Regions from separate parts of the Stenotrophomonas sp. YJH_SMC_79 genome, predicted to be linked through region 2. Evidence: predicted binding sites of a transcription regulator. Region 2 holds the regulator's gene; the other holds the start of a gene.
What was found. The regulator HrcA, encoded in region 2, represses chaperone genes, less so after heat shock. The targets are predictions, from matches to a motif close to TTNGCACTCNNNNNNNNNGAGTGCNAA.
Positions count from the first base shown of each region.

Region 1 (15,193 bases), on a different contig from region 2:
AATCGTCCGCGCCCATCTCCAGGCCGATCACCCTGTCCGGTGCGCTGCCCATCGCCGACAGCATCAGGATCGGAATGGCCCGTGCCTGCAGCCGGCGGCACACCGACAGGCCATCCTCACCGGGCATCATCCAGTCGAGGATGATCACGTCCGGGCGATCGACCTGCAGCAGCACGTCCAGCGCCGTCGCGTCCGCGGCCACCCGCACCTGGTAGCCATGCAGCAACAGGCAATCGGCGATGGCATCACGGATGCTGGCGTCGTCATCGACAACGATGACACGGGCGGGAGTAGGCATGCGGGCAGTATCAGGCAGGTCTGTATCAGGACGGTATCAACGCCGATATTCCCGCGATACGCCGCTGCGCGCCAATGGTCACCCATGATCACTGCGGAGACTTGCCTTGCGCCTCATCCCATTCCTCCTGCTTGCTGCCCCGCTGCCTGCGCTGGCGTCCGATGCCCCCGAACACATCCTGCCGATGTGGATGCAGGGCGGTCATCCGGCCGTGGCCGTGTCGCTGGACGGGCGTGCCGAACCGCTGCGCTTCGTGGTCGACAGCGCTGCAGGCGCAACCCTGGTCGATGACCGCGTCGTGCGGCGCTATGGCCTGGAGGATGCGGATGCAGAGGTATCACAGGCCCAGGGGGCGAGTGCAGCTTCCGCACGGCTGCAGCGCATGCGCAGCACGTCCTGGCAGCTGGGCAGTTGGCAGCTGCAGGCCCAAGCCATGAAGGTCGATCTGTCGTCGTTGCCGAAGGACGATGATCCGGCCATTGACGGCTTGATCGGCAACGATCTGACCGGGCGCTGGGACACCCGTTGGGACTTCGGCCGCAATCAACTGGCGCTGTGGACACCCGGCGGATTGAACCTGGAAGGACCGGGTTGCCAGCCCAATGCGCTGCCCGGCCGTACTGACGGCCTGCGGCAGTTCGGCTTCATCACGCTTGCACTGGGCGCGCCCGCTGTGGACGCCATCGCCGTGGTCGACACCGGTGCCGCACAGACCGTCCTCAACGCCGAAGCGGCCCGCGCACTGGGGCTGCGCACGGACGGCAGCGACGCACGGGTGCGGGTGCGTGAGAAGGGCACCGAAGGCCTGGGCGGCGGAAAGCAGGCGACCTGGCTGTACACCCTGGCCGGCATGACCGGCAGCGGCTGGCAGCACCCGTCGATGGAGGTCCGCATCAGCGAACTGCCGGTGTTCAAGGCGATCGGACTGGAGGCCCGGCCGGCGCTGATCCTCGGTGCCGATGCAATGCGCGGCGGCCAGGTGGACATCGGTGCCGGCGCGGCCCGGATCTGCCTGCGCCGGCCGCAGGCCAGCTGACATCTGGCAATGACGCCAGCGGCAGCCTGGCGTAGCATCGCCGTGCGCCCCACCAGGAGTTCCACGCATGTGCCGTGCCACCCTGATGTTGCTGACGCTGCTCCCGCTGGCGGTGCTGGCCGCGCCGCCACCCGTGCCCTCGCCCACTCGCATCGATGCCGAAGCACAGCGGCTGATGCAGGCGGCCCATGCGCGCGGGATGGCGCTGGCGGTGATCGATGACGGCAAGGTGGTGCATGTGGCCGCCTACGGTGAACGCAACGCCGCAGGCGAGCCGCTGCGCACCGACACCGTGATGTACGCTGCGTCACTGACCAAGATGGCCTTCGGCCACCTGGTCGCACAGCTGGCGCAGGACGCGCGTATCGATCTCGATGCCAGCATCGCTACCGCCCTGGACAAGCCGCTGCCGGACTATCCGCCCGAAACGAAGAAGTACGCCGACTACAGCGTGCTGGCCGATGATGCACGCTGGCGCCAGCTCACCCCTCGCCTGCTGCTCAACCACGCCAGTGGCTTTGCCAACTTCGGGTTCCTCGAACCGGACGGCCGGCTGAAGTTCCACTTCGATCCGGGCAGCCGCTACGGCTATTCCGGCGAAGGGTTGATCCTGCTGCAGTTCGTGATCGAACGCGGGCGGCTGGGCGAGGATGTGGGCACGTTGATGCAGCAGCGGGTGTTCGACCGCTTCGGCATGACCCGCACCAGCATGATGTGGCGCGAGGACTTCGCCACCAACCTGGCAGACGGCTGGACCGTGGAGGGCACCGCCGAGCCGCACGATGAGCGCAGCCGCGTGCGTGCGGCCGGTTCGATGGATACCACCATCGCCGACATGGCCCGTTTCGCCGCTGGCTACGTGCGCGGCGATGGGCTGTCAGCGGCGATGCGCAAGGAGCTGGTGCGGCCGCAGCTGGCGATCACCACCGCCAGCCAGTTCCCTACCCTGCAGCCGGAGCTGCCGAAGGCGCAGCAGCGCAAGGACCTGGCGGCGGGCCTGGGCGTGGTGACGTTCCGTGGCCCGCAAGGCGCGGGCTTCTACAAGGGCGGCCACGATGATGCGGTGGGCAACACGCTGGTGTGCGTGGAGCGGCAGCAGCGCTGCGTGGTGATCCTGGGCAACGATGTGCGCGCCGAAGCGACCTTCCCGGCGCTGGTGGCCTTCGTGCTGGGCGACACCGGCGTGCCGTGGCAGTGGGAGTACGGCGCGGCGAAGGCATTCGTCGATTGAGGGGGCAATGGCGCCTGCGCGGCTACCTCGGTAGATCCACGCCATGCGTGGATGGCATTCCTCAACGCGCCTGCTCGAAGAACATCAGGTAGACCAGCCGCCCATTCTCCGGCCGGTCGCCGAAGGCCGGGCCAGCGGTATGCCAGAACCACGGGCGCAGCAGCACCAGGCGGTTGAAGCGCATCGGGATGCGCATGGTCATCTCCCACTGGCTGTCGTCGACGCTGTCGCGCTCGATGATGTCGCGATGCATGTCGCCGCCATTGGCGTAGCCCAGCGCAGCCAGCTCGTGGGCGTTCAACGCCATGCGCTCGGTATTGGTGCGGCGGTGGCGGAAGAACTCGGTACCGCCTTCGCAGTGCTCCGGAGCGCTGAGGTAGAGGATGCCGGACCAGTGCGAATGATCGGTGTGCACCTTGGCGCGACCGACATCGCTGGCCAGGGTCAGCCGGAACTTGCCGTGCGACTGCAGCGGATTGACCGGCCGCAGGGGTTCGTTGACCAGCCGCGATGCGGCCTCGGACAGGCCGTCCAGCTCCAGCCGTTCGAGCGAATTGCGGCCGGGGAACGCGCCCTCCTGCGCCGGGTAGGTCAGGCCCAGGCCGGCCTGGCGCAGGCCGTGCGCATCGGCCGGAGAGAGGAAGTCGTCGACGACGATGAACGAGGTAGGCATGGTCGCCGAGCGTAGCGACGCGGCGCCATGGCGGCAACCGGGCAACAAAAAACCCCGCCTCGCGGCGGGGTTCTTCTTTGCATCGGGAAGACGCGCCGACCAGGGCCGGCAACGTCCGACGCGGGCGTGGACCTTAGAAGTCCATGCCGCCCATGCCACCCATGCCGCCCATGCCACCGGCGCCGCCCATGGCCGGCTCGTCCTTCTTCGGAGCTTCGGCAACCATGGCTTCGGTGGTGATCATCAGGCCAGCGATCGAGGCCGCGTTCTGCAGGGCCGAACGGGTCACCTTGGTCGGGTCCAGGATGCCGAACTGCAGCATGTCGCCGAACTCGCCGGTGGCGGCGTTGTAGCCGAAGCTGCCGGTGCCTTCCTTGACCTTGTTGATGATGACCGACGGCTCTTCACCGGCGTTGGCAACGATTTCGCGCAGCGGGGCTTCCATCGCGCGCAGGGCGATCTGGATGCCGTGGTTCTGGTCTTCGTTGGCACCCTTCAGGCCGGCCAGTGCGGTGACCGCACGGACCAGGGCAACGCCGCCGCCCGGGACCACGCCTTCTTCAACGGCTGCACGGGTCGCGTGCAGGGCGTCGTCGACGCGGTCCTTCTTTTCCTTCATTTCGATTTCGGTCGAAGCACCGACCTTGATCACGGCAACGCCGCCGGCCAGCTTGGCCACGCGTTCCTGCAGCTTCTCGCGGTCGTAATCGGAGGAGGTGTCCTGGATCTGGGTCTTGATCTGGCCGACGCGTGCGTCGACGGCAGCCTTGTCACCCACGCCATCGATGATGGTGGTGTTTTCCTTGGAAACCTGCACCTTCTTGGCGCGGCCCAGGTCCTTGATGGTGGCCTTTTCCAGCGACAGGCCAACTTCTTCGGAGATCACGGTGCCACCGGTCAGCACGGCCATGTCTTCCAGCATCGCCTTGCGACGGTCGCCGAAGCCCGGAGCCTTGACGGCCACGACCTTGACGATGCCACGGATGGTGTTGACCACCAGGGTGGCCAGCGCTTCGCCTTCGACTTCTTCGGCAACGATCAGCAGCGGCTTGCCGGCCTTGGCGACGCCTTCCAGCACCGGCAGCAGGTCACGGACGTTGGAGATCTTCTTGTCGTGCAGCAGGATGAACGGGTCATCCAGGTCAGCGGTCTGCGACTGCTGGTTGTTGATGAAGTACGGGGACAGGTAGCCGCGGTCGAACTGCATGCCCTTGACCACGTCCAGCTCGTTGTCCAGGCCCGAGCCTTCTTCAACGGTGATCACGCCTTCCTTGCCGACTTCCTTCATCGCGTCGGCGATGATCTGGCCGATCGACTCGTCCGAGTTGGCCGAGATGGTACCGACCTGGGCAATCGCCTTGTCGTCAGCGGTCGGCTTGGAGATGGTCTTCAGCTCGGCAACGGCGGCCACGACGGCCTTGTCGATACCGCGCTTCAGATCCATCGGGTTCATGCCGGCGGCAACAGCCTTGGCGCCTTCGCGGATCAGGGCCTGGGCCAGCACGGTGGCGGTGGTGGTGCCGTCGCCGGCGTCGTCGTTGGTGCGCGAAGCGACTTCCTTCACCATCTGTGCGCCCATGTTCTCGAACTTGTCAGCCAGTTCGATTTCCTTGGCGACGGAGACGCCGTCCTTGGTGATGGTCGGGGCGCCGAAGCTCTTTTCCAGCACGACGTTGCGGCCCTTCGGGCCCAGGGTGGCCTTGACGGCATTGGCGAGAACGTTGACGCCGCGCACCATGCGCGAACGGGCGTCTTCACCGAAACGAATATCCTTGGCAGCCATTGCAGTTACCTCATTGGTAGCGCCGGGCCATGCCCGGCGGCTGGGTGTTTGGAATCAGGGGATGAAGCAGGTCGCGCCGAGGCTCAGCCGATGACGGCGAGCACGTCGTCTTCGCGCAGGACCTTGTACTCGACGCCTTCGCTCTTGTACGAGCTGCCGGCGTACTGGCCGTAGATGACCTTGTCGCCAACCTTCAGCGACGGCGCACGCACGCTGCCGTTGTCCAGCGGCTTGCCCGGGCCGACGGCCACGACTTCACCCTTGGTGGACTTTTCCTTGGCCGAATCCGGAATGACGATGCCACCGGCGGAGATTTCGTCGGCTTCGATCGGCTTGACCACAACGCGGTCGTGCAGCGGCTTGATGCTCATGAGAGACCTCTTAAGTTATTGATTGGTCTGAAAAAGTCTGGCGATGTTAGCACTCACCCCAGGTGACTGCCAGCATCGCTCGCGAAAAAGCCCGACGAATCGGGAGCAGGACAGAGATGGAGCTGCCCCCGGGCCTTTCAAGGCCGTCCCCGGAAAAAATTTCGGTGCGGCCAGGCCCGCACAGCGCGTCCCTGCATGAAGACGTTCAGCCCGGTGAAACGCATCCATTCGGTCCTCGGCGCCCTCGACTTTTGGTGATCCGCGTCGCACTGTCAGATATCTGACGTTCATTTACGACAAAGTGTCACTGGATCGGCCTTAGGCTCGGCCGCGCATTCCCAATCACAAGGAGTTGTCGATGCGATTGCTGTCCCCGCTTGCCGCCGCCTGCCTGCTGGCGCTGGCCGCCGCGCCGGCCCAGGCCGAGGTCTTCATCAACGAACTGCATTACGACGACAGCACCGCCGCCGGTGACGTCGGCGAAGCGATCGAGGTCGTCGCCACCGCCGGAGAGGACCTGTCCGGCTATCGGCTTTACCTCTACAACGGCAGCAATCCTTCGGCCGCCACGGTCTACGCCAACAACCCGGTCCCGGCCGGTACCGCCGCGGGCTGCGGCAGCGCCAGCATCGCCGTGGTCAGCTACCCGACCAACGGCCTCCAGAACGGCCCGAACGATGGCATCGCCCTGGTCGATGCCAGCGGCAAGGTGGTCCAGTTCCTCAGCTACGAGGGCGCCATCACCGCCTCCGGTGGCCCTGCCGCCGGCATGACCAGCCAGAACATTCCGGTGGCCGAGACCAACAGCACGGCGCCGGGCACCTCGCTGCAGCTGACCGGCAGCGGCAGCCAGTACGCCCACTTCACCTGGGCCGAGTCGGCCAGGCAGACCTTCGGCAGCTGCAACAACGGCCAGACCTTCAGTGGTGGCGGCACCCCGGGCCCGAACACGCCGCCGTCGGTGTCCACCACCACCCCGGCACAGGGCAGCAGCACCTTCCCGGCCGCGGCCGATCTGGAAGTGGTGTTCAGCGAGACGGTGAACCTGGCCAGTGGCGCCTTCGCGCTGAGCTGCGGCAGTTCCGGCAGCGTGCCGCTGACCTTCCCCGCCAGCGGGCGCAGCGTGAAGCTGTCCACCAATACCGCGCTGGTGGCCGGTGAGGCCTGCCGCTTCGACATCCGCGCCGCGCGCATCACCGACCTGCAGGGCGCGCACCCGGCCGCCGACAGCCGCATCGCCTTCACCGTGGCCAGCACCGGCGGCAATCCCGACCCGGGCAATCCGGGCGTGCCGGCCGGCTACTACTCGAAGGTGAACACGTCCAGCCCGAGCCAGCTGCGCTGCTCGCTGCACGCCACCATCAAGGGCCACACCGCCTACCCGTACAGCGGCTCGGGCACCAGCACCTGGACCATCCTGGAGATTGCCGACGAGGACCCGAACAACCCGAACCGCATCCTCGACGCGTATCGCAACCGCAGCTACGCCAAGGTGACCGATCGCGCCGGCAGCGGCAGTGGCCTGAAGTACAACCGCGAACACACCTGGCCGAACTCGCTGGGCTTCGCCAGCACCACCGGTGACAAGGGCCTGCCGTACGCGCCGTACACCGACACCCACATGCTGTACCTGACCGATGCACAGTGGAACGCCGACCGTGGCAACAAGCCGTTCGCCAAGTGCGACGCCAACTGCGGCGAGCGCGCCACCGAGGCCAACAACGGCCAGGGCGGCGGCAGCGGTGGCTATCCGGGCAATTCCAACTGGGTGCGCACGCCGGACGGCAACACCGGCACGTTCGAAGTGTGGGGCAAGCGCAAGGGCGACATGGCGCGTGCGGTCATGTACATGGCCATCCGCTACGAGGGCGGCAAGGATGCGGCCACCGGCCAGTCCGAGCCGGACCTGGAGCTGACCGACGACCGCAGCAGGATCGTCAAGACCAGCAGCTCGCCGGCCTACATGGGCCTGCTGTCGACCCTGATCGACTGGCACCTGTCCGATCCGCCGGATGATGCCGAGCGTGCGCGCAATGACGTGATCTACAGCTTCCAGGGCAACCGCAACCCGTTCATCGACCACCCCGAGTGGGCAACCCCTGGCCTGTTCACCTCGGCCAAGCCGGCCACCTGCCAGCTGGCCAACTGACCGCGCAACGCAGCGGTCCATCGCCGCCGCCGGGCCCTGACCCGGCGGCGGCCCTATACTCGACGGTCATGTCGACCGTCGATCCCGTCCTGCTGCTGTTGACCACCTGCCCGGACCGGGCCAGTGCCGAGCGCATCGCGCACGCGCTGGTCGGAGAGCGCCTGGCCGCGTGCGTGACCCGCCTCGATGGCGCGCAGTCGACCTACCGCTGGCAGGGCGAGGTGACCACCGACGCCGAGCTGCAGCTGCTGGTGAAGACCACCGCAAGCCGCGTCGATCACGCGATTGCCCGGATCGTCGAACTGCATCCGTATGAACTCCCGGAGTGCATCGCGGTCGAAACCCGGGCCGGCCTGCCGGCGTATCTGGACTGGATCCGGGCACAGACCCGGGAGGACACTGATTGAAGACTCTGTTTGCGCGTGGCGCCGCCTTGTGCGCCCTGATGTGGCTCTCGCTGCCAGCGTTCGCGCTGGATGAGAAGGACCTGCTGCCGGTGGACCAGGCGTTCGCGCTGACCGCCACCGCCCCCGAACGTGGCCAGGTGCAACTGCAGTTCAAGATCGCGCCCGGCTATTACCTGTATCGCCATCGCACCAGCGTCAAGGCCGACCCGGCCTTCAATGCCGGCGCGCTGCAGATGCCCAAGGGCGACAAGCACCACGACGATTTCTTCGGCGAGGTCGAAACCTATCGCGAGCGCCTGCAGGCCACCCTGCCCGGCACGCCGACCGATGCAGCGGGCACCATCAGCCTGGAAGTACGCTACCAGGGCTGCGCCGATGCCGGTGTCTGCTACCCGCCGCAGAAGCGCGTGGTGCAGGTCACCCTGCCCGGTGCCGGTGCACAGGCCACCGCCCCGGCCCCGCGTGCCGGTGCCGCCAGCCCGTTCAACAACCCGCTGGCCGGTGCCGGCAACAGCGGCGGCCTGCGCCTGCCGGGTGCGGCCAGCAACAGCCAGGCGCTGCCGCTGCCGTCGGAACAGGCGTTCGGCTTCGACGCCATCGCCAGTGACGGCAACACCCTGCTGCTGCGCTTCAGCCCGGCGCCGGGCTACTACCTGTATCGCGACCGCACTTCGGTGAAGCTGGACGGCAGTACCGGGGTGCTGGCCGACAAGCTGCGCTGGCCTGCCGCGCAGTCGCATCGCGACGAACACTTCGGCGATGTCTCGGTCTACTTCAACCAGGTGGAAGTGCCGCTGCCGCTGCGCCGCTCCGTCGCTGACGCGGTCGACAGTACCCTGGTGGTGACCTTCCAGGGCTGCCAGACCGATGGTATCTGCTACCCGCCGATGACCCGCCGGGTGAAGCTGTCGATCCCGGCCGGCAAGGTCAGCGCCAGCACCGACCAGGCACCGCCGCGCAACGAGGTGATCAGCCCGTCGGCTGCAGCGCCACGCGAAGGCGCCAACGGCGCCCCCCTGCGCCTGCTGCCGACGGTGCCCAATACGGATGCCGCCACCCCGGCCGTTGCAGGCGCCGGAAGCGGTAATGAGTTCGCTGCCGATGCGCGCGGTGACAACGCGCTCCGGACGCGTCCGCCGGCGACCACGCCGAATCCGGACAGGTCATTCGTGTGGGTGCTGCTGCTGGCCCTGGCCGGTGGCCTGGTACTGAACCTGATGCCCTGCGTGCTGCCGATCCTCTCGCTGAAGGTACTGAGCCTGGCGCAGAGCGGCGAAAGCCCGCAGCGCGCGCGCAGCCACGCCCTCTGGTACACGCTGGGCGTGCTGGTCGCGTTCGCGGTGATCGGTGCGTTGATGGTCGGCCTGCGTGCGATCGGCAACGCCGTCGGCATCGGCTTCCAGCTGCAGCACCCGGGTGTGGTGGCGGCGCTGGCCTACATCATGTTCGCGGTGGGCCTGAGCCTGTCCGGCGTATTCACCCTCGGCGGTGGCATCGGCAACCTGGGCCAGTCGCTGGCCAGCCGCAGTGGCCCGGCCGGTGACTTCTTCACCGGTGCGCTGGCCTGCGTGGTCGGCAGTGCCTGCGTCGGCCCGTTCATGGGTGGCGCGATTGCCTACGCGTTCATTGCCCCGCCGCTGAAAGCGATGACCGTGTTCCTGTTCCTCGGCCTGGGCCTGGCGCTGCCGTTCCTGCTGATCGGCTTCGTGCCGGCGCTGGCGCGCCGCCTGCCCAAGCCGGGCCCATGGATGGAAACGCTCAAGCACGTGCTGGCCTTCCCGATGTATGCCACCGCGCTGTGGCTGCTGTGGGTGCTGGGCAAGCAGCGTGGCGTGGACGGCATGGCGCTGGTGCTGGGTGGCCTGCTGCTGTTCGCCTTCGGCCTGTGGCTGTTCGAACGCAACCGCTGGACTGGCTCGCGCGCCGTCACCCTGCTCGGCGTGCTGCTGGCAATCGGTGCACTGGTTCCCGCCTGGGGTGTGACCCAGCTGGCACCGCCGGCACGCGCCGCACAGGCGGCCAGCGACAACGTGGTGGAGTACTCGCCGCAGCTGCTGGACCGCCTGCGCGCCGACAACCGCGTGGTGTTCGTGAACATGACCGCCGACTGGTGCGTGAGCTGCAAGGCCAACGAGCGCGCCGTGCTGTCGCGGCCAGAGTTCAAGGAACTGCTCAAGCGCACCAACGCGGTGTACATGCGCGGTGACTACACCAACGTCGATCCGCAGATCACCACGTTCCTGGAAGAGCACAAGGCCGTCGGCGTGCCGCTGTACGTGGTGTACGGCCCCGGCGCGCCGCCGACCGTGCTGCCGACCCTGCTGACCCAGGCAGTGGTGGAGGAAGCGCTGCTGCGCACCGCACGATGAAGTGGCAACGGCCAGCGCTGCTGTGGACAGCGGTGCTGGCCGCCGGCCTTGGCCTGTGGGCCGGGCATCGATTGGCTCCCGCGCCCGCTGCGCCTGAGGCCATGCCAGCGGCACCTGCTGTGGCGGCTGCGGCACCCGTCCTGCAGGTCGGCGACAGCCTGCCCGCGCTGTCGCTGCCCGATCTTGAAGGCCGGCCGCTGGACCTGCGCCAGCACGCTGGCGGTCGCCCGCTGTTGATCAATGTCTGGGCCAGCTGGTGCGCGCCCTGCGTTGAAGAAATGCCCGAACTGGCGCGCTTTGCCGCAGCACAGGGCGACCCAGGCGTGCAGGTGCTGGGCCTGGCGCTGGATACGCCGGAAGACGTGCGCGGTTTCCTGCAACGGGTGCCGGTGGATTACCCGATCGTGATCGAGACCCCGGGACCGCGCGATGCCAGCGTGCAGCTGGGCAATACACAGGGCCTGCTGCCCTACAGCGTGCTGTTCGATGCACAGGGGCGGCTGGTGAAGGCAAAGCTGGGGCCGTTCGCCCACGGCGAGATCGACGGCTGGGTGAAGTGAGGGTTCGGCAGGGTTGCACCCTGCACCCGCTTCAGGCCAGAGCAACAGCCGAAGCAACAGCTACAGCGGGCTTCCTGTGAGATGGCGAGGCACTGTGGGCGTGCGGGGCCGCCGTGAACCCATCCATGGGGGCTTGGTCGCCGCATCCATGCGGCTCACACCCCGCACGCCCACAGTGCCCCGCCTTCGACAAGTTCAAGGCGCTGTTGGTAGGTGTCGACCTTGGTCGACACGGTAGATCCACGCCATGCGTGGATGAATCTCCATCGAAATCGAATACTTCGGCAATTGAACGAGGAGCATCCACGCATGGCGTGGATCTACAGATCGCGGAAATCTGTCGAAGGCGGGGTGGGGCCGGTTGCGGGGGTGTGCGCGGCATGGATGCCGCGGCCAAGGCTACAGGGACGTACTGGCGCCGTCCCCCGCAACCGGTCCCACCCCGCCATCCCACGGAATGCACGCTGTTGCTTCTGAGGTTGCCGGCCAGCGGCCGGCACTACCGCGGGTGCCGGGCGCCGCCCGGCCGATACCCCCTGCTTGACCGCAGCCGGGGCGCCACGGAGAATTCCGCGACTAATTCTCATTTGCTGTTGCGCAGGATGCGGGCGGCAGCCTTCCGGGCCCTCCTCCTTCGATGTTCAAGAACGTCCTGTTCCAACTGCACTGGCTGCTGGGCATCACCGCCGGTGCCGTACTGGCCGTGATGGGCCTCAGCGGCGCCATGCTGTCCTTCGAGGATGAACTGCTGCGCGCGGCCAATCCCGGCTTCGCCGAGATCGCCAAGCACCATGCCGACGGCCAGCTTCCGCTTGAACTCAGCGAACTGGTGCCGCTGCTGCAGGCCGGCAGTGATCGCCCCCTGCAGCGCCTGCGCGTGGATGCCACCGGGCAGCGGCCCTCGGTGGCACGCTTCGCCGGCGGCAAGGAACACTGGGTCTACTTCGATCCGTACAGCGGCGAGCGATTCAGCGCCCTGCGTGGGCAGGCGTTCTTCGATTTCGTCGAGGACCTGCATCGCCACCTCGCCGCCGGCGAGCGCGGCAAATGGATCACCGGCAGCTGCGCCATCGCCCTGCTGTTCTTCACCCTGTCCGGGCTCTATCTGCGCTGGCCGCGACGCTGGTGGCACTGGCGCAGCTGGCTGGCGGTGGAATGGAAACGCAGCGGCCGTGGCTTCCTGTGGAGCCTGCACTCGGTGGTCGGCACCTGGGTGCTGCTGATCTACCTGATGAGTGCACTGACCGGCCTGTGGTGGTCCTTCGACTGGTATCGCAGTGCCGCCAACACCCTGTTGGGCGTCGCACCAGCCGCCAAGCACAAGGTCGCCACCGACACCGCCCTGAACCTGGAGCGCATCGAAGCCACGCTGTATGCACTGCCCGGCGTGCGCACCGGCTACATCGACCTGCGCCTGCCGGAGAAGCCCGGGCAGGCACTGAATGTACGCGTGATGGCCGGTGATCCGTCGCAGCGCGGCGGCCAGCATGACCGCGCGCATGATCTGCTGCAGCTCGACCCGGGCACGGGTGCCACGCTCGATGCCCGCCCCTACGCGCGCCAGGGCGCCGGCGCGCAGCTGGCCACCAGCGTGTTCGCGCTGCACTCGGGCAGCTACTTCGGCGTGCCCGGGCGTGTCGTGGTGATGCTCAGCAGTTTGGGCATGAGCCTGTTCTTCATCACCGGCTGGATGCTCTACCTGGACCGCCGCCGTAGTCAGCGCGCCGCGCGTGGCCTGCGCCAGTCGCTGCCAGCAACGCCTGCCGATGGCGGTGGCACGCCGTGGCTGGTGGTGCATGCCAGCCAGAGCGGGCTGGGCGAACAGCTGGCCTGGCGTGCTGCCGCGCAGCTGCAGGCCGCGGGCCATGCTGTGCAGGTACTGCCATTGGCCCGGGTCGATGCCACGCAGCTCGCGCGTACTGCCCAGGCATTGTTCGTGCTGAGCACCTTTGGCGATGGCGAACCTCCGGATGCGGCGCGGGGCGCTGCGCGACGGCTGCTGGCACAAGCGTCCGATCTGTCGGGCCTGCAGTTCGGCCTGCTCGCCCTCGGTGACCGCCAATACCCGCATTACTGCGGCTTTGGCCGCCAATTCGATGGCTGGCTGCTGAGCAACGGTGCGCGTGCGCTGTTCGAGCGCATCGAAGTCGATGCCGCCTCGGTAGCGGCCCTGCGCCAATGGCAGCTGCAGCTGGGCGCGCTGACCGGCATCGTCACCGATGACAGCGTGCTGCCGGCGGCCACGCGGATGCATGAATGGCGACTGCTCGGCCGCGACCGGCTCAACCCGGGCAGCATGGGCGGTGCCATCTGGCGCATCCGTCTTGCGCCACCGGCCGATGTGCAGTGGCAGGCGGGCGACATCCTGCATATCGCGCCCCGGCACAACGCGCGGCACGCCAGCGCGGTGCTGAAAGCACAGGGGTTGGATCCGCTGCAGCCGCTGCTGGTGGACGGTCACCCACGCACCCTGCTGGCGCTGGCCAGTGAACGCGAGCTGCCCGAGGCCGACGCCGCGCTGGCGGTGCAGGATGCCTGCCTGTGGTTGTCCGGATTGCCAACGCTGCCCGGGCGCGAATACTCCATCGCCTCCTCCACGAATGATGAAGTGGTGGAACTGGTGGTACGGCTGGTCCATGACGAAGCCGGACGCACCGGCCTGGGCTCGGGCTGGCTGTCACTGCATGCGCCAATAGGCGCCAGCATCGCCTCCCGCGTGCATCGCAATCCCGGTTTCCATCGAGTGACCGGTGCACCCATGGTATTGATCGGCAACGGCACCGGCATCGCGGGCCTGCGCAGCCTGTTGCGCGAAGCCGCGCATGCAGGTGAGCACGGGCACTGGCTGCTGTTCGGCGAACGCCAGCGCGCGCACGACTTCCTGTTCGCCGATGAGATCGAAGCGTGGCAGGCCGATGGCCATCTCGCGCGGGTGGACCTGGCGTTCTCGCGCGATGGCGAAGGTGGTTACGTGCAGGATCGCCTGCATGCAGCCGCAGACGCGTTGCGCGGATGGATGCAGCGCGGCGCGGTGATTCATGTCTGCGGCTCGCTGCAGGGCATGGCCGAAGGCGTGGACCACGTGCTGCGCGCTGCGCTGGGCGATGAAGCTGTGGAAACGCTGCTGGAGAACGGGCGCTACCGCCGCGACGTGTATTGAGTCACAAGGGTAGTGCCGGCCGCTGGCCGGCATGACCAGGGGCGTGCCGGCCAGCGGCCGGCACTACCGGAGCAGGATCAGGCCGCAGCGCGCGCCAGCGGCACCGGCTGCAACCGGAACGCACCCACCGCTTCGGCCAGCGCGTGTACCTGCGCCTGCATCTGCGCGGTGGAGGCACCAGCCTCTTCCACCAGGCTGGCGTTGCGCTGGGTACTGGCCTCCATCTGCACGATGGTCTGGTTCACCTGGGCGATGCCGGCATGCTGGTCCTGCGACGCGCTGCGGATACCTGTCAGCAGATCCGCAAGCTGCTGCACGCTGCCGACAATCTCGCCCATCGTGGTGCCGGCCTGTTCGGCCTGCTGGTTGCCCTGGCCTACACGCGCCACCGAATCCTCGATCAGGCCCTTGATCTGCTTGGCCGCCTCCGCGCTGCGTTGTGCCAGCAGGCGCACTTCCGCAGCCACCACAGCGAAGCTGCGACCCTGCTCACCCGCGCGCGCTGCTTCCACCGCAGCATTCAGCGCGAGGATGTTGGTCTGGAAGGCGATGCCATCGATCAGCTGGGTGATGTCGCCGATCCGCCGCGAGGCCTCGCTGATGCCATGCATGGTCGCGACCACCTGGCCAACGGCCTCGCCACCGCGCTGGGCCACTGCTGCCGCGCCCTTGACCAGCACGTCGGCACGGCCCGCGGCATCGGCATTGCGGCCAACGGTGTCGGTCAGCTCGTGCATCGACGCTGCCGTCTCTTCCAGGTTGGCCGCCTGCTGTTCGGTGCGCTGCGACAGATCATGGTGACCGGCAACGATCTCACCGACAGCGGTATCGAGGCTGGACGTCGCCTGCTGGATGCGGGTGACGATGCGGCCCAGTTGCGCGACGGTGGCGTTGGCATCGTCGCGCATGCGTGCGAACACGCCCTGCAGCTCACCTTCCATGCGCACGCTGAGGTCGCCGCGGGCCAGCGCCGCCAGAAGTGCCTGCAGATCGCCGAGGTTGGTCTCGAACGTGGCCAGCAGGCGATTGATGCTGGTCGACAACGTACGCACAAAGCCCTGCTTTCCCTCCAGCGCGATGCGACCGTGCAGGTCGCCATGTGCGGCGGCGTCGACCAGTGCTGCCACTTCGGTTTCCAGCAGCGTTTCCAGCGCGC
Region 1 is NZ_JCAFRK010000003.1:467,219-482,411, reverse strand. It holds gene AC5P57_RS13270 (response regulator transcription factor) at 1-298, opposite strand, end outside; gene AC5P57_RS13265 (retropepsin-like aspartic protease) at 405-1,334, shown strand; gene AC5P57_RS13260 (serine hydrolase domain-containing protein) at 1,402-2,565, shown strand; gene AC5P57_RS13255 (DUF6445 family protein) at 2,627-3,238, opposite strand; gene groL (chaperonin GroEL) at 3,372-5,021, opposite strand; gene AC5P57_RS13245 (co-chaperone GroES) at 5,105-5,392, opposite strand; gene AC5P57_RS13240 (endonuclease) at 5,751-7,541, shown strand; gene cutA (divalent-cation tolerance protein CutA) at 7,610-7,948, shown strand; gene AC5P57_RS13230 (protein-disulfide reductase DsbD domain-containing protein) at 7,945-10,317, shown strand; gene AC5P57_RS13225 (TlpA family protein disulfide reductase) at 10,314-10,877, shown strand; gene AC5P57_RS13220 (PepSY domain-containing protein) at 11,515-14,037, shown strand; gene AC5P57_RS13215 (methyl-accepting chemotaxis protein) at 14,115-15,193, opposite strand, start outside.
Region 1: AC5P57_RS13245 (co-chaperone GroES) is a predicted target of HrcA. The motif match lies at 5,439-5,465, and genes of this name have one in related genera.

Region 2 (15,193 bases):
ATCGATTGATGACGGCCGGCTAACATCGGCGGAGTGAAGCTGGCACCGCATCAACAGCATCCGCTGAAGGAGGTGCAGGATGTCGTTCCGTCAGTTTCCCGCCGTCGACAGCAACGGTGAAAGCCACATCATCATCGAGTTCAAGCCCGAGGCGAATGGCAGCGGGCACCACTCCGAAGCCACGCCCCGTTACGAGCTCGACGACGGTCGATTGCTGGTGCGCAATGGCCGCGAATTCACCACCAGCGGTGGTGAGCTGAGGCTGACGATCTGAGGTGCGCCGGGCATGGCCCGGCGCGACCGGATTTCGCATCGCCCTGCTTTGGCAGGTGCCGACCTTGGTCGGCACGCGTTTCGCCAAAAGGAGTCGAGCATGGCTCGACGCTACAAGAAGGCGTGGTCAATTTTTGACCAGCCATCTTGACAGCCTTGGCTGCCAAGGGCTGCGCGCGGTTATCCACATGTTTGCGCAGAAGCCATCCACACCGCCTGTGGATGAATGCGATCAGCCGAGCACGCGCCCGATGCCGCTGGCGTCCACTTCGGCCGCCGCCACGGTGATCGCTGCAGGGTCGCTGCCCGCAACGAAACCGATGCGGAAATGGACTTCGCCGCCAGGGGTGCGCGAGGAGTGGATCGAAGCCAGGCTGATGCGATGCTGCTCGAACACGTTCAGCAGTTCGCGCAACGACCCCGGCCGGTCTTCCGGCAGGTGCACCGACAGCGCGTTGCGCTCGGTCAGGTCTGCCAGCAGATAGCCCACGCGTTCGAAGGTGTAGTTGCCCTCGGCCAGCGCCTGCTCGCCGAACGCGCTGCGATTGGCCGACAACAGCTGCTCACGGAATGCACTGCGTGCAGTGTCGTCGCCCTGCCCGACCTGGGCCTGCAGGGCCTGAAGTTGGGCGACCAAGCGCTCCAGCATCGGCGCAACGTACGGGTTGCCGAACTGGATGTCCTCATAGATTGCCGGGTTCAACGACAGGATGCGCGAGATGATTGCGGTATCCAGTTCGAACGACGCCGAGCGGTACGGCATCATCGCGGCCAGGTCGCCCAGCTGCGGCTGGTACTGGCGCAGCACGCCGGCCTGGGCCAGATGGGTGGCGTGCACCATCGCCTGCACCAGCGCCATCATCTGGTCGTGGTGCTGCGGGGTGGCGCGCACGCACTCGGCCTGCAGCGTCGCGCACAACGCATCGACCCAGGGTTGCCAGTGCTTCAGCCGTGCTTCGCAGACCACCATTACCCGGCCCTTCAGGGTGGGTGCCTTGGGCGGCGCGGTCATCGGGTGCAGCCCGACCACCTCGGCCTGCGAGGCCAGCATCGCCTGCACCGGCGCCTCCTTCACCGAGGTCACGTCCAGCCACAGGCGATCGCGCTCGCGGCCTGCGGACTGCCGCGCGTATTCGGCGATCAACGCGGGCGTATGCCGGATCGGCGCCGAGAACACCAGCACGTCGGCCAGCGCCAACAGGTGTTCCGGCGTATGCGAGTCCGGATCGGCCGGATCGTGGCCGATCACCTGCAGCTGCATGTGCTGCTGGAAGAAGCGGCTCAACCAGCGCCCGTAGGCGCCGGCGCTTCCGACGATGCCGACCGTGCGCGGCGTGCGTTCGAGCAGGCCGCTCATGCCACGCGTTCGGCGCGGAAGCGTGCGCCATCGGCCAGGGCAGCGGGTGCTGCGACGATCACGTCGAACTCTTCGAAACCGTTGTCCAGGGTCGCTTCCAATGCCGCATGGGTACCGGCGATGGCGCGCGAGATCGCCTGCTGCATCGATTCACCGCGCAGCAGGAACGACACCACCAGCGACATCAACACATCGCCAGTGCCGGCCACGTCCACCGGCAGCAGCGGCGAGGTCCAGCGCCAGGTTTCCTCGCGGCCAACGGCCAGGGTCACCAGTTCACCCGGGTTGCCGCCCACGCTGTGCGCGATCACCCAGTGCGGACCACGGTCCAGCAGCGTGCGTGCGGCGGCGATGGCATCGGCTTCGGCCAACGCAGGCATGCCGGTAAGGCGATTGAGTTCGAATGCATTCGGCGTGACCAGCCAGGCATGCGGCAGCAGGCGCTCGGCGAAGATCGCTTCCAGGCCCGGCTCCACATAGGGGCCGGTGTGGGTGTCACCAATTACCGGATCCAGGCAGTAACGCAGCTGCGGGCAGGCCGGCAGGATCTCGTCCAGCCAGTCGGCGAAGGCGGCGCCGTTGGCCGTACTGCCGAAATAGCCGGACACCAGCATCTTCGCCCGCTGCGGCAGGCCGCGCTCGTGGGTGCCCAGCAACAGGTCGGCGAACCAGTCGGCGGGCAGCACGCGACCGCGCGTGGTGTCGTAGAACGGCGCATTGCTCAGCAACACGGTCGGGATCTCCGCCACGCGCACGCCGAGTGCTCGCATCGGCGGCACGGCGGCGCTGTTGCCGGCATGGCCGTAGACAAGTTGCGACTGGACCGAGATGACATCGATCGGCGACGGGCCGTCGGGCCGCAGGCGGCGGCCGTGGACCAAGTGGTTATCAAGGGATTCGCTCATGGCCGCATTCTACGCCCAAGGGGGTTTTCGGCAGGGCTTGCAGCCCTGCACCTGCTCGATGCAACGGCAACGGCAAAAGCCAAAGCGGGCTATCCGTGGGATGGCGGGGCGGTGTCGGAGTGCGGGGACGCCGTGAACCCGTCCTTGGGGGCTTGGCAGCCGCATCCATGCGGCTGACACCCCGCACTCCGACACCGCCCCACCTCTGACAGGTTCACGCGGCTGTTGGCAACTGCGGCTGTTGTTCCGCGCGCCTGTAGGTAGGTGTCGACCTTGGTCGACACATCTGCCAGATATCGAATGAATTCATCCACGCATGGCGTGGCTCTACTGGCAACTGCGGCTGTTGGTAGGTGTCGACCGTTGGTCGACACGTCTGTCAAATATCGATATCCGACCCCGTGCCGACCAACGGTCGGCACCCACCAAAGCAGAACGCTGTCCAACAGATCGCGGCCAACTGTCGAAGGCGGGGTGGGTCCAGTTGAGGGGGCGTGAGCGCCATGGATGGCGCGACCGAGCTTACATGGACGTACTTGCAGCGTCCCCCTCAACCGGCCCCACCCCGCCAACCCACGGATAGCCAGCTTCTGCTGTTGACGTTGACGTTGCTTCGGCAGGTGCAGGGCTGCAAGCCCTGCAAACCAAACCCCCTCAGTGAGCAGCAGGCCGCGACGGCGGCAGCCACGCCGCCACGATGCCCAGCAGCGGCAGGAACGCGGTCAGCTGGTAGACGTACTCAATGCTGGTCTTGTCCGCCAGCAGGCCTAGCACGGCAGCACCCAGACCACCCATGCCGAACGCAAAGCCGAAGAACAGGCCGGACACCATGCCGATGCGGTGCGGCATCATCTCCTGCGCATAGACCACGATCGCCGAAAACGCCGAGGACAGAACGAAACCGATCAGTACCGCCAGCACCGTGGTCCAGAACAGGTCGGCGTGCGGCAGCATCAGTGCGAACGGCGCCACGCCCAGGATCGAGGTCCAGATGATCGGCTTGCGGCCGATGCGGTCTCCCAGCGGGCCACCGAGGAAGCCGCCGGCGGCAGACGCCACCAGGAACGCGAACAGATGCAGCTGCGCCTGCGCGACCGGAATGCCGAAGTGGTGGATCAGGTAGAAGGTGAAGTAGCTGCCGATGCTGGCCATGTAGAAGTACTTGCTGAAGATCAGCACCAGCAGGATCGCCAGCACCTTGGCCACGGTGCGCGGCGGATGGCGTGGAGCCATCGAGGCGGTGCTGGCCGGGCGCGGGGTGCCCAGGTGCAGCGCGTACCAGCGGCCGACATAGGTCAGCAATGCGATGCCGATCAGGGCGGCGCCGGCAAACCACGAGGCGGCATGCTGGCCGTACGGCACGATCACCGCCGCTGCAATCAGCGGGCCCAGCGCGGTACCGAAGTTGCCGCCGACCTGGAACACCGACTGCGCGAAGCCATGGCGGCCCCCCGAGGCCAGCCGCGCGATGCGCGAGGCTTCCGGATGGAAGATGGCCGAACCAATGCCGACCATCGCCGCCGCCATCAGCACCACCGCGTAGTTCGGTGCGAAGCCGAGCAGCAGCATGCCGCACAGGGTCGAGGCCATGCCGATCGGCAGCGAGTACGGCGCCGGACGGCGGTCGGTGGCCATGCCGATCAACGGCTGGAAGATCGAGGCGGTGAGCTGGTAGGTCAGCGTGATCAGGCCGATCTGGGTGAAGCTCAGGTTGAAGCCGCCCTTGATCACTGGATAGATGGCCAGGATCAGCGACTGCATCATGTCGTTGACGACATGCGAGGTGGAAATGGCAGCCAGCACGCCGGGAGCCACCGGGCGTGAGGTTGTTGCGGGAGAAGCCAGAGTCGACATGGACACAGTCAGGTTGGGGGCGAGCCACGCATGCTACGGTTGCGCTCTCTTCCCTTCTGCCGCGTTCGGGTCATGCCCTATCGCAAAAAGGACATTGCCAGCGACGTCGATCCCGCCGCACCGTGGCGGGAGGTGCCGCTGCATCGCCCTGTCACCTACCGGGTCACCCAATACCCGGCCGGCACCCATATCGCCGGGCACAAGCACCAGCGCCACCAGCTGGTCTACGCCATCTCCGGACTGATGGTGGTGCGCTCGGAGGTGGGCCGCTGGGTAGTGCCCTCGACCCGCGCGATCTGGATGCCGGCGGGCATGGTGCACGCGGTGGACTGCATCGCCGCCGTGCACATGCGCAGCCTGTACATCGATCCATCGTTCGCCCCGCAGTTGCCAGCCGAACCGTTCGCGGTGCAGGTGGCACCGCTGCTGCGCGAACTGCTGCAGGCAGCCACCCTGATCAAGGGCGAGCACATTGAAGACAGCCGCGATGGCCGCGTGGTGCGCCTGCTGCTGGACGAACTGCATCGCATGGACGTGCTGCCGCTGCACCTGCCCGCCCCCACCGATCCGCGTCTGCAGCGGATCTGCCAGCACCTGCAGAAGCATCCGGGTGACGACGCCACGCTGCAGGACTGGGCGCAGGCGCTGGAGGTGGACGTGAAAACCATCCAGCGGCATTTCGCCGGCGAACTGGGCATGACCTTCGGCCAGTGGCGGCAGCAGGCGCGGTTGCTGGCGGCGCTGGAACGGCTGGCGGTCGGCGACAAGGTCATCGATGTCGCGATGGCGATGGGGTATGACAGCCCCAGCGCGTTCACCAGCATGTTCAAACGGCAGCTGGGGCAAACGCCGGCGGCGTTTTTCCGGTGAGCATTCCCCGGTAGCGCCGGGCCACGCTGGCAGAATGCAGCCGCGCCCGCAAACGAAAACGCCGGGCATCGCCCGGCGCTACCGTTCAACGCTTCCGTTGAAAACTCAGGACGTCATCCGGTCCCAGAAGCCCTTTACGCCATCCATGAAGGTGGCCGACTTCGGCGAATGCTTGCGCGCTTCCTCACCGACGAAGGTGGCTTCGAACTGCTCCAGCAGCTTGCGCTGCTCGTTGGTGAGGTTGACCGGGGTCTCCACCACCACGCGGCAGTACAGGTCGCCCTCGCTGCGGCTGCGCACCGAACGTACGCCCTTGCCACGCAGGCGGAACAGCTTGCCGGTCTGGGTCTCGGCCGGGATGCGGATTTCCGCTTCGCCGCCGAGGGTGGCCACACGCACGGTGTCGCCCAGTGCCGCCTGCGAGATGCGGATCGGCACTTCACAGTGCAGATCGTCACCATCGCGCTGGAAGATCGCATGCTCGCGCACGCGCACTTCCACGTACAGGTCACCTGGCGGCGTGCCGGCCGGACCAGCCTCGCCCTCGCCCTGCAGGCGGATGCGGTCACCGGTATCGACGCCCGCAGGCACCTTCACCGACAGCACCTTGTCTTCCTCGACACGGCCGTTGCCGTGGCAGGTCTTGCAGGGCTTGGCGATGATCTGGCCACGGCCGCCGCAGTTGTGGCAGGCCTGCTGCATGGCGAAGATGCCGCGCTGGATGCGCACCTGGCCGCGGCCATGGCACACGTTGCAGGTCTCGACCTTGCCGTCTTCCGAGCCACTGCCATCGCAGTCGCCGCACTCGGCCAGGGTCGGGATCTCGATCCGGCGCTCGACGCCGCGCACGGCTTCTTCCAGGTCCAGCTCCATCACGTAGCCGATGTCGGCACCGCGACGGGCCTGGCGCGGACCACCGCCGCCACCGCCAAAAATGTTGCCGAAGATATCGCCGAAGATATCGTTCATGTCCGGGCCGCCCGGACCGCCACCACCACCCATGCCGTGCTCGAACGCAGCGTGGCCGTGGCTGTCGTACATGCGGCGCTTGTTGCCGTCGGACAGCACTTCGTAGGCTTCCTTGCACTCCTTGAAGGAGGCTTCGGCCGCCGCATCACCCGGGTTGCGGTCCGGGTGGAACTTCATCGCGCAGCGACGGTAGGCCTTCTTCAGCTCTTCGTCGGTGGCGGTGCGGGCAACGCCCAGCACTTCGTAGTAATCGCGCTTGCTCATATCGTGGATCTGGTTCCGGAAAGTCGGGATTCGTCAAAGCGGAAGAGCGGAACCAGGTCCGCTCTTGCGTCGGGCGCCCCGACACGCCGGTGGGCGGTCAGGACCCTGATGCGACAACGGGACGCTGGTTGCCAGCGTCCCGTGTCGGTCCGGATCAGGACTTCTTGTCGTCCTTGACTTCGGTGAACTCGGCGTCGACCACGTCGTCCTGCGCCTTGCCGGCATTGCCGGCATCGGCACCCGGGGCACCGCCCTGGTCGGCCGAAGCAGCGGCGAACAGCGACTGGCCAGCTTCTTCCAGTGCCTTCGACTTGGCTTCGATCTGTGCCTTGTCGTCACCCTTCATCGCGGTCTCCAGGTCGGCCAGCGCCGCCTCGACCTTGCCGATCACTTCGCCACCGACCTTGCTGCCGTGCTCGGTGATCGCGCTGCGGGTGCCGTGGATCAGGGCGTCGGCCTGGTTGCGGGCCTGCACCAGTTCCTGGAACTTCTTGTCTTCTTCGCGGTTGGCTTCCGCGTCGGCGACCATGCGTGCGATCTCTTCCTCGGACAGGCCCGAACCGGCCTTGATCTCGACCTTCTGTTCCTTGTTGGTCTTCTTGTCCTTGGCCGACACATGCAGGATGCCGTTGGCGTCGATGTCGAAGGACACTTCCACCTGCGGCAGGCCACGCGGGGCCGGCTCGATGCCGGACAGGTCGAACTTGGCCAGCGACTTGTTGAAGCGGGCCTGTTCGCGCTCACCCTGCAGCACATGCACGGTCACGGCCGACTGGTTGTCCTCGGCGGTGGAGAACACCTGCGAGGCCTTGGTCGGGATGGTGGTGTTCTTCTCGATGATCTTGGTGAACACGCCGCCCATGGTCTCGATGCCCAGCGACAGCGGGGTCACGTCCAGCAGCAGAACGTCCTTGACGTCGCCGCCCAGCACGCCGCCCTGGATCGCAGCACCCAGTGCCACGGCTTCGTCCGGGTTGACGTCCTTGCGCGGTTCCTTGCCGAAGAACTCGGTCACCGCCTGCTGCACCTTCGGCATGCGGGTCTGGCCACCGACCAGGATCACTTCGCTGATGTCGCTCGAACGCAGGCCGGCATCGTTCAGGGCGACGCGGCACGGCTCGATCGACTTCTTGATCAGGTCTTCCACCAGCGCTTCCAGCTTGGCGCGGGTCAGCTTGATGTTCAGGTGCTTCGGACCCGACGCGTCAGCGGTGACGTACGGCAGGTTCACTTCGGTCTGCTGGGCGCTGGACAGCTCGATCTTGGCGCGCTCGGCAGCGTCCTTCAGGCGCTGCAGGGCCAGCGGATCCTTGCGCAGGTCGATGCCCTGGTCCTTGTTGAACTCTTCAACCAGGTACTCGATGACGCGGTTGTCGAAGTCTTCGCCGCCCAGGAAGGTGTCGCCGTTGGTGGCCAGCACTTCGAACTGCTTCTCACCGTCGACGTTGGCGATCTCGATCACCGAGACGTCGAAGGTGCCGCCGCCCAGGTCGTACACCACGATCTTGCGATCCTTGTTGTCGCCCTTGTCCAGGCCATAGGCCAGCGCGGCCGCGGTCGGCTCGTTGATGATGCGCTTGACGTCCAGGCCGGCGATGCGGCCGGCGTCCTTGGTCGCCTGGCGCTGGCTGTCATTGAAGTAGGCCGGCACGGTGATGACCGCTTCGGTGACCTTCTCACCAAGGAAGTCCTCGGCGGTCTTCTTCATCTTTTCCAGCACCTTGGCCGAGATTTCCTGCGGGGCCATCTTCTTGCCGTCGCTGGTCGACACCCAGGCGTCGCCATTGTCATGGGCCAGGATGCCGTACGGGACGTGCGCGATGTCCTTCTGCACTTCGGCGTCGGTGAACTTGCGGCCGATCAGGCGCTTCACCGCGTAGAAGGTGTTCTTCGGGTTGGTCACGGCCTGGCGCTTGGCCGAGGCGCCGACCAGGACTTCGCCGTCCTTGGTGTAGGCGACGATCGACGGGGTGGTGCGATCGCCTTCCGAATTCTCGATGACGCGGGCCTTGCCGCCGTCCATGATCGCCACGCACGAGTTGGTGGTGCCGAGGTCGATACCAATGATCTTGCCCATGGGGGAGACTCCTGAGGATGCTTGTTGGGGTCAGTCCGGCCGTTCGGCCGGTGGATGAATACGATGTGGGGGAGGCTCGTGGAACATTCAAGCCATCTCCCGAACGCTGTGTTTCCGGTCGTCCGGCGCGTTCAGCGTCGGGCCGGGTCGCGGGTCATTCCGCCTCCCGGCCCGGCAGGGTCAGTCGGCGGCCACCACCACCAGCGCCGGCCGCAGCAGGCGCTCGTTGAGCAGGTAGCCCTTCTGGAACACGGTCACCACGGTGCCGGGGGCGGCGCCCGGGGCCGGCACCTGGCTGATGGCCTGGTGGTGTTCCGGGTTGAACGGCTGGCCGGTCGGGTCCAGCAGGACCAGGCCATTGTCACCGGCAACCTTCAGCAGCTGCTTGTAGGTCAGCTCCAGGCCTTCGCGCAACGGGTGGGCGTCGTCGCCGGCAGCCTTCAGGCCAGCATCCAGGCTGTCGAATACCGGCAGCAGCTCCCCAAGCAGCTTCTCGTTGGCGAACTTGCGGGCCTGCTCGATGTCACGGGCAACGCGCTTGCGCTGGTTCTCCAGGTCGGCGCGCTCACGCAGCGCATCGGCCTTGACCTGTTCAACTTCAGCGCGCAGGCGCTCCACTTCGTCATTGACGCCGGCGGCGGCGGCCGCATCGGCGGCACTCTGCTGGGATTCGATATCTGGATGTTCGTGGTTCATGTCTGGGTCCCTGGCGGTCAATCTCCGCCTCCACCCACCCTAGTGTGGGCGGGATGCTGCGTTTCAAGCGTCGGATGTTCCCGGCGTGCGGCCGGCCGGCGAAAAGGCCGCGCCGAGCACATCGGCGGTGGCCTGGACCAGCGGGATCACACGGTCGTAGGCCATCCGCTTGGGGCCGATCACGCCCAGCACGCCCAGCACCTGGCCGTTGGCGGTGTACGGGGCGGTGACCAGCGAGACGCCCTGCAGCGGCATCATCCCGGTCTCCTCGCCGATGAAGATGCGCACGCCGGGGGCCTGGATGGTCCGTTCCAGCAGCTGCAGGATTTCGCGTTTGCTGGAGAACAGCTCGAAGAGCTCGCGCAGGCGCTCAAGGTCGGACAGGTCCTGTACCCCCATCAGGCGGGTCTGGCCGGCCACCAGCATGTCGTCGGCCGCCGGCTGCAGGGCCTGCTCGGCCAGCTCGATGCTGTGCGCCAGCAGCTGCTCCAGCTCGGAACGGGCATCGCGTAGTTCCAGCAGCAGGCGAGTGCGGATCTCGGCCATCGGCAGGCCGGCGAAATGGGCATTGAGGTAGTTGGCCACCTGCTCCAGCTGGCCCGGCGCGAACTCCTGGCGGGTCTCGATGACCCGGTTCTGCACCTCGTTGTCGGCAAACACCAGGATCGCCAGCACCCGGCGCCCGTCCAGTGCCACGAAATCGATCTGGCGGAAAGCAAACTGCTCGCGCCGCGGCGCACTGACCACGCCGACGAAGTGGCTCATCGCCGACAGCAGCTCCGAGGCGCTGCCGAGCAGGGCCTGGGTGCTGCCGCCACCGGCCAGCTCCTGGCGCAACCGGGCCAGCTCGCCCTCGCCCGGCGGCTGCATCTGCAGCAGGCCGTCGACGAACACCCGGTAGCCATGCGCGGTCGGGATGCGCCCGGCCGAGGTGTGCGGTGACGCCAGCAGCCCCAGGTCTTCCAGGTCGCCGAGGATGTTGCGGATGGTGGCCGGACTGACCTCCAGGCCGGCCACGCGCGCCAGCGTCTGCGAGCCGACCGGCTCACCGTCCTGGATGTAACGCGCGATCAGCGTGCGCAGCAGATGGCGCGCACGTGGGGCAAGCTGGTCGGGAGAACCGTGCATGGAATCAACCTGTGAGACACGGACACTAGATAATGGCGGCGCATCACCTTGGCAAGTCATTGGACCTCCCTCGCCCGCGTGCTAGCGTTGCGCGGCTGCTGATACCCCCGTACCCATGCTCAGACATCTTTCGATCAAGGATTTTGCCGTCGTCCGCGCCACCGAACTGGAGTTCGGGCCAGGCATGACCGTGGTTTCAGGCGAGACCGGCGCCGGCAAGTCGCTGATGGTCGACGCGCTGGGCTTCCTGTCCGGCCTGCGCGCCGACAGCGGCGTGGTCCGCCACGGCGCCGCCCGTGCCGAGCTTTCGGCCGAGTTCGCGTTGGAGCAGCTGCAGGCCGCGCGCCAGTGGCTGGCCGACAACGAGCTGGACGACGAAGAACAATGCCAGCTGCGCCGCGTGATCCGTGCCGACGGCGGTTCGCGGGCGTGGATCAATGGCCGCCCGGTGACCCTGGCCCAGCTGGGCGACCTGGCCTCGTTGCTGGTGGAGATCCACGGCCAGCACGAACAGCAGGCCCTGTTGACGCGCCCGTCGCAGCTGGCCCTGCTGGACGCCTATGCCGGCAACGAAAACGAGCGTCGCCAGGTGCGCCGCGCCGCTGCCGCCTGGCAGGCGCTGGTCGATGAATCGCTGGCGCTGTCGCAACAGGGCGACGTGAGTGACAGGATAGGCTTCTTGGAACACCAGCTGCGCGAACTGGACCGTGAAGACCTGGAGCCGGAGTCGATCGCGGCACTCGGTGCCAGCCACCGTCGCCAGGCCCACGCCAGCGCCCTGCTGAGCGCCTGCCAGGCCGCCAGCAACCAGCTCAACGGCGACGACGGCAGTTCCGCACTGGACCTGCTGCAGCAGGTGCGCCACGAGCTGTCGCGCCTGATCGAACACGACCCGCGCCTGGGCGAGGTGGACGGCCTGATCGAGAACGCCTCGATCCAGCTGCACGAAGCCCTGTCGCTGCTGGACCGCGTACATGACGACCTCGACGCCGACCCGGAGCAGTTCGAGGAGAATGAGCGCCGCCTCGGCCGCCTGCACGACCTGGCCCGCAAGCACCGCGTGCCGATGGACGAGCTGGGCGCGCAGCGCGAGCGCATGCACGCCGAAGTGGAGCAGCTGCGCGGCGCCGACGAACGCCTGCAGCGCCTGGCCGGCGAGATCGACAAGGCCGCCGCCGCCTGGCGCGCACAGGCCGAAGTGCTGACCGCCAGCCGTCGCAGCGCTGCTGCCGAACTGTCGGCCACCACCACCGGCATCATCGCCGAGCTGGGCATGGGCGGCGGCCAGTTCCTGATCGAACTGGAACCGCAGGACGCCGGCAAGCCGGACCCGCAGGGTGCCGAGCGTGTGGAGTTCCTGGTGGCGGCCAACGCCGGCCAGCCGCCGCGCGCCCTGCGCAAGGTGGCCTCGGGCGGTGAACTGTCGCGCATTTCGCTGGCCATCGAAGTGGCCGCGCTGGACCTGGATGCGGTGCCGACCATGGTGTTCGACGAGGTCGACTCCGGCATCGGCGGCGCAGTGGCGGACATCGTTGGCCAGAAGCTGCGCGCCCTCGGCGAGAAGCGGCAGGTGCTGTGCGTGACCCACCTGCCGCAGGTCGCCTCCAAGGGCCATGCCCATTACCGGGTCAGCAAGGCGCCGGTGGAAGGCATGACCCAGAGCGCGGTGGAAAAGCTGGACAGCAAGGCGCGCGAGGAAGAGCTGGCGCGCATGCTGGGCGGCGTGGAAGTGAGCAAGGAAGCGCGCGCCGCCGCCCGCAAGCTGCTGCAGGTGTAACGCCTGTTCGCGGTTATCCACGCATGGCGTGGATCTACAACGCGCGCGGTAGTGCCGGCCGCTGGCCGGCACCCCGATGCGGGTGGGCGAAGATCGTGAGGTTGCCGGCCAGCGGCCGGCACTACCCCCGTGGCTGCGTCAGGTCGACGTTCTCCACCAGGAAATCAAGAAACGCGCGCACCCGCAGCGGCAGGTAGCCGCCCTGCCCCAGGAACACCGCGTGCACCTCTTCCAGGTCACCGGGATTGGCTTCCTCCAGCACCGGCAGCAGGCGTCCGGCAGCGATGTCGGCCTGCACCTGGAACGCGGCCAGCCGTGCCATGCCCAGACCACCCAGCACCAGCTGGCGCAGCGCATCGCCGTTGCTGGCACGGGCATTGCCACTGGGCAGCAGCATCCGCTCGCGTCCGTCCTGCAGCAGCGGCCACCCCTGCATCGCACGTGCATGGCCGATGTCCAGCCGATTGTGTGACTGCAGCTCCTCAGCGTTGCGCGGCAGTCCATGCCGCTGCGCGTAGGCCGGTGCGGTCACGATCATCATCCGCGTCGCGCCCAGCCGCCGTGCCACCAGGCTGGAGCTCTTCAGCGGACCGGCCCGCACCGCCACGTCGGTGCGCTGCTCCAGCAGGTCGATCACCTCGTCGTTGAGGGTCAGGTCCACGCCTACCTGCGGGTTGCGCTGCAGGAACGCCGGCAGCAGCGGCAACAGGAAATGCTGGCCGAACGGCACATTGGAATTGACCCGCAGGCGTCCACGCGGCTCGGCGTGAGCACTGGCACAGCGCTCGGCCTCGTCCAGGTCGGCCAGCACGCGCAGGCCGCGCTCGTAGAACGCGCAGCCCTCCGGAGTCAGCTGCAGCTGGCGGGTGGAGCGTTGCAGCAGGCGCGTACCCAACCGTTGTTCCAGCCTCGCCACCAGCTTGCTGACCGCCGACGGGGTCATCTCCAACGTTCGGGCGGCCGCGGAAAAGCCGCCGGTCTCGATCACCCGCACGAACACTTCCAGTTCGCCGGATCGGTTGATGTCGGAGCGCGCCATGGCAATGAATCCAGTTCACAGATGGTTGTCCATGCGCAGTCTAGTTCACAGATGAGTGCGGAATCACCATGGCCTTCCCTCCAGCCGGGATTTCCCAATGAACCGCTTCAGCCAGCTCGCCGCCACTGCATTGATCGGCCTGTCCAGCGCCGCCAGCCCCGCCCCTGCCTCGCACTGGGTTGCCAGCTGGCAGGCCAGCCCGCAACCGGTCTGGGGAGCGGACTTCCTGTTCCCGTCATTGATACCGGCGTCGCTGCACGACCAGACCTTCCGCCAGACCGCGCGCATCAGCCTGGGCGGCCCGCGCCTGCGGGTGCGGTTGAGCAATGCCCATGGCACCCGCCCGCTGCGGATCGGCGGCGCCAGCGTGGCGCCGCAGGCAGGTGCGACGCCGCAGCCGCTCCGCTTCGATGGCCGGCCCGAGGTGCTGATCGGCCCCGGCCAGGAACGGCTGAGCGACCCGCTGTCGCTGGCTGTACAGGATGGCCAGGCGCTGCAGGTCAGCGTCTTTGTGCCAGCGCCGACGCCGCTGCAAACCTTTCATTGGGAGGGCCGCCAGACCAGTTGGATCGCCCCCGGCGACCAGAGCCTGGCACGCGGGCTGGACCGGGCCAGCACCACCACGGCCCGCCTGTTCCTGACCGGTATCTAGGGCGAGGCACCGGCCAGCGCGCGCAGCGTGGTGGTGATCGGCGATTCGATCACCGACGGCGCCACCGCCAGCCTCGACCGGGACCAGCGCTGGACCGACCATCTGGCCGCGCGCCTGGCACCGCGTGGCGTGGCGGTGGTCAATGCCGGTATCTCCGGTGGCCGCCTCTTGCGCGACGGCATGGGGAAGTCCGCGCTGGTCCGTTTCCACCGCGATGCACTGGATCAGCCTGGCGTGTCCAGCGTGATCGTGCTGGTTGGCATCAATGACATCAGCTGGCCCGGCACCGCCTTCGCCCTCAAGCAGGCGCGGCCCACGCTTGCCGAACTGCAGGCGGGGTATCGCGCCCTGGCCGAACAGGCCCACCACCGTGGCGTTCGGATCGTGGGCGTCACGCTGACACCGTTCGCCGACGCCCTGCCCGGCACGCCGCTGGACGACTACTACCAGCCGGACAAGGATGCCCTGCGCCGCCAGCTCAATGCCTGGCTGCGCACGGACAGTCCGTTTGACGCGGTGATCGACCTGGATGCCGCGCTGCGCGACCCGGCCGATCCGTCACGGATGGCCGCTGCTTACGACTCCGGCGATCACCTGCACCCGGGCGATGCGGGGAACCGGGCGATGGCCGAGGCGGTGGATCTGGAGGTTCTGATGGGTCCATCCACGCATGGCGTGGATCTACCGTAAGCAACGAAAAACCCCGGGCAAGCCCGGGGTTTCGTCGCTTATGGCTGGGCGGATCGGCTTACTTGCGCTTCTTGCGCACGTACAGCACCAGCGAGTGCTCTTCCAGCTCGTAGCCGTGGTCGGCTGCAATCTTGCGCTGCAGCTCCTCGATCTCGTGGCTTTCAAACTCGATGATCTTGCCGCTGTCCACGTCGACCATATGGTCGTGGTGGCCGCCACGGTCCAGCTCGTAGACGGCCTGGCCGCCTTCGAAATTGTGCTTGAGCACGAGGCCGGCGGCCTCGAACTGGGTCAGCACCCGGTACACCGTAGCCAGGCCGATCTCATCGCCATGCTCCAGCAGCTGGCGGTAGATGTCTTCGGCGGTCATGTGGTGCTGGGCATTGCGCTGTTCGAGCAGCGCCAGGATCCGCATCCGTGGATGGGTCACCTTCAGGCCGACTTTTCGCAGGTCGTGGGTTTCCATAGGTCTCCGTTCATTGGCGATTTAGCGCCAGCTGCCTCGGATTGGGTCGCGGTGGCACGCCGGGAGTGTATCATCGGTTTGATTTCCCCAACCGCCAGTCCCGATGCGCAATCTCCTGTTGGTCGCCGCCGTCGCCCTGTCCACCACCGGGTGCGGCATCATCTACAAGCAACCCA
Region 2 is NZ_JCAFRK010000001.1:1,061,414-1,076,606, reverse strand. It holds gene AC5P57_RS05480 (ABC transporter transmembrane domain-containing protein) at 1-9, shown strand, start outside; gene AC5P57_RS05475 (hypothetical protein) at 80-274, shown strand; gene AC5P57_RS05470 (prephenate dehydrogenase) at 506-1,630, opposite strand; gene pdxY (pyridoxal kinase) at 1,627-2,535, opposite strand; gene AC5P57_RS05460 (MFS transporter) at 3,190-4,389, opposite strand; gene AC5P57_RS05455 (AraC family transcriptional regulator) at 4,462-5,259, shown strand; gene dnaJ (molecular chaperone DnaJ) at 5,365-6,492, opposite strand; gene dnaK (molecular chaperone DnaK) at 6,647-8,569, opposite strand; gene grpE (nucleotide exchange factor GrpE) at 8,750-9,265, opposite strand; gene hrcA (heat-inducible transcriptional repressor HrcA) at 9,329-10,393, opposite strand; gene recN (DNA repair protein RecN) at 10,509-12,170, shown strand; gene AC5P57_RS05425 (LysR family transcriptional regulator) at 12,292-13,209, opposite strand; partial or broken gene AC5P57_RS05420 (SGNH/GDSL hydrolase family protein) at 13,307-14,551, shown strand; gene fur (ferric iron uptake transcriptional regulator) at 14,610-15,017, opposite strand; gene AC5P57_RS05410 (outer membrane protein assembly factor BamE) at 15,121-15,193, shown strand, end outside.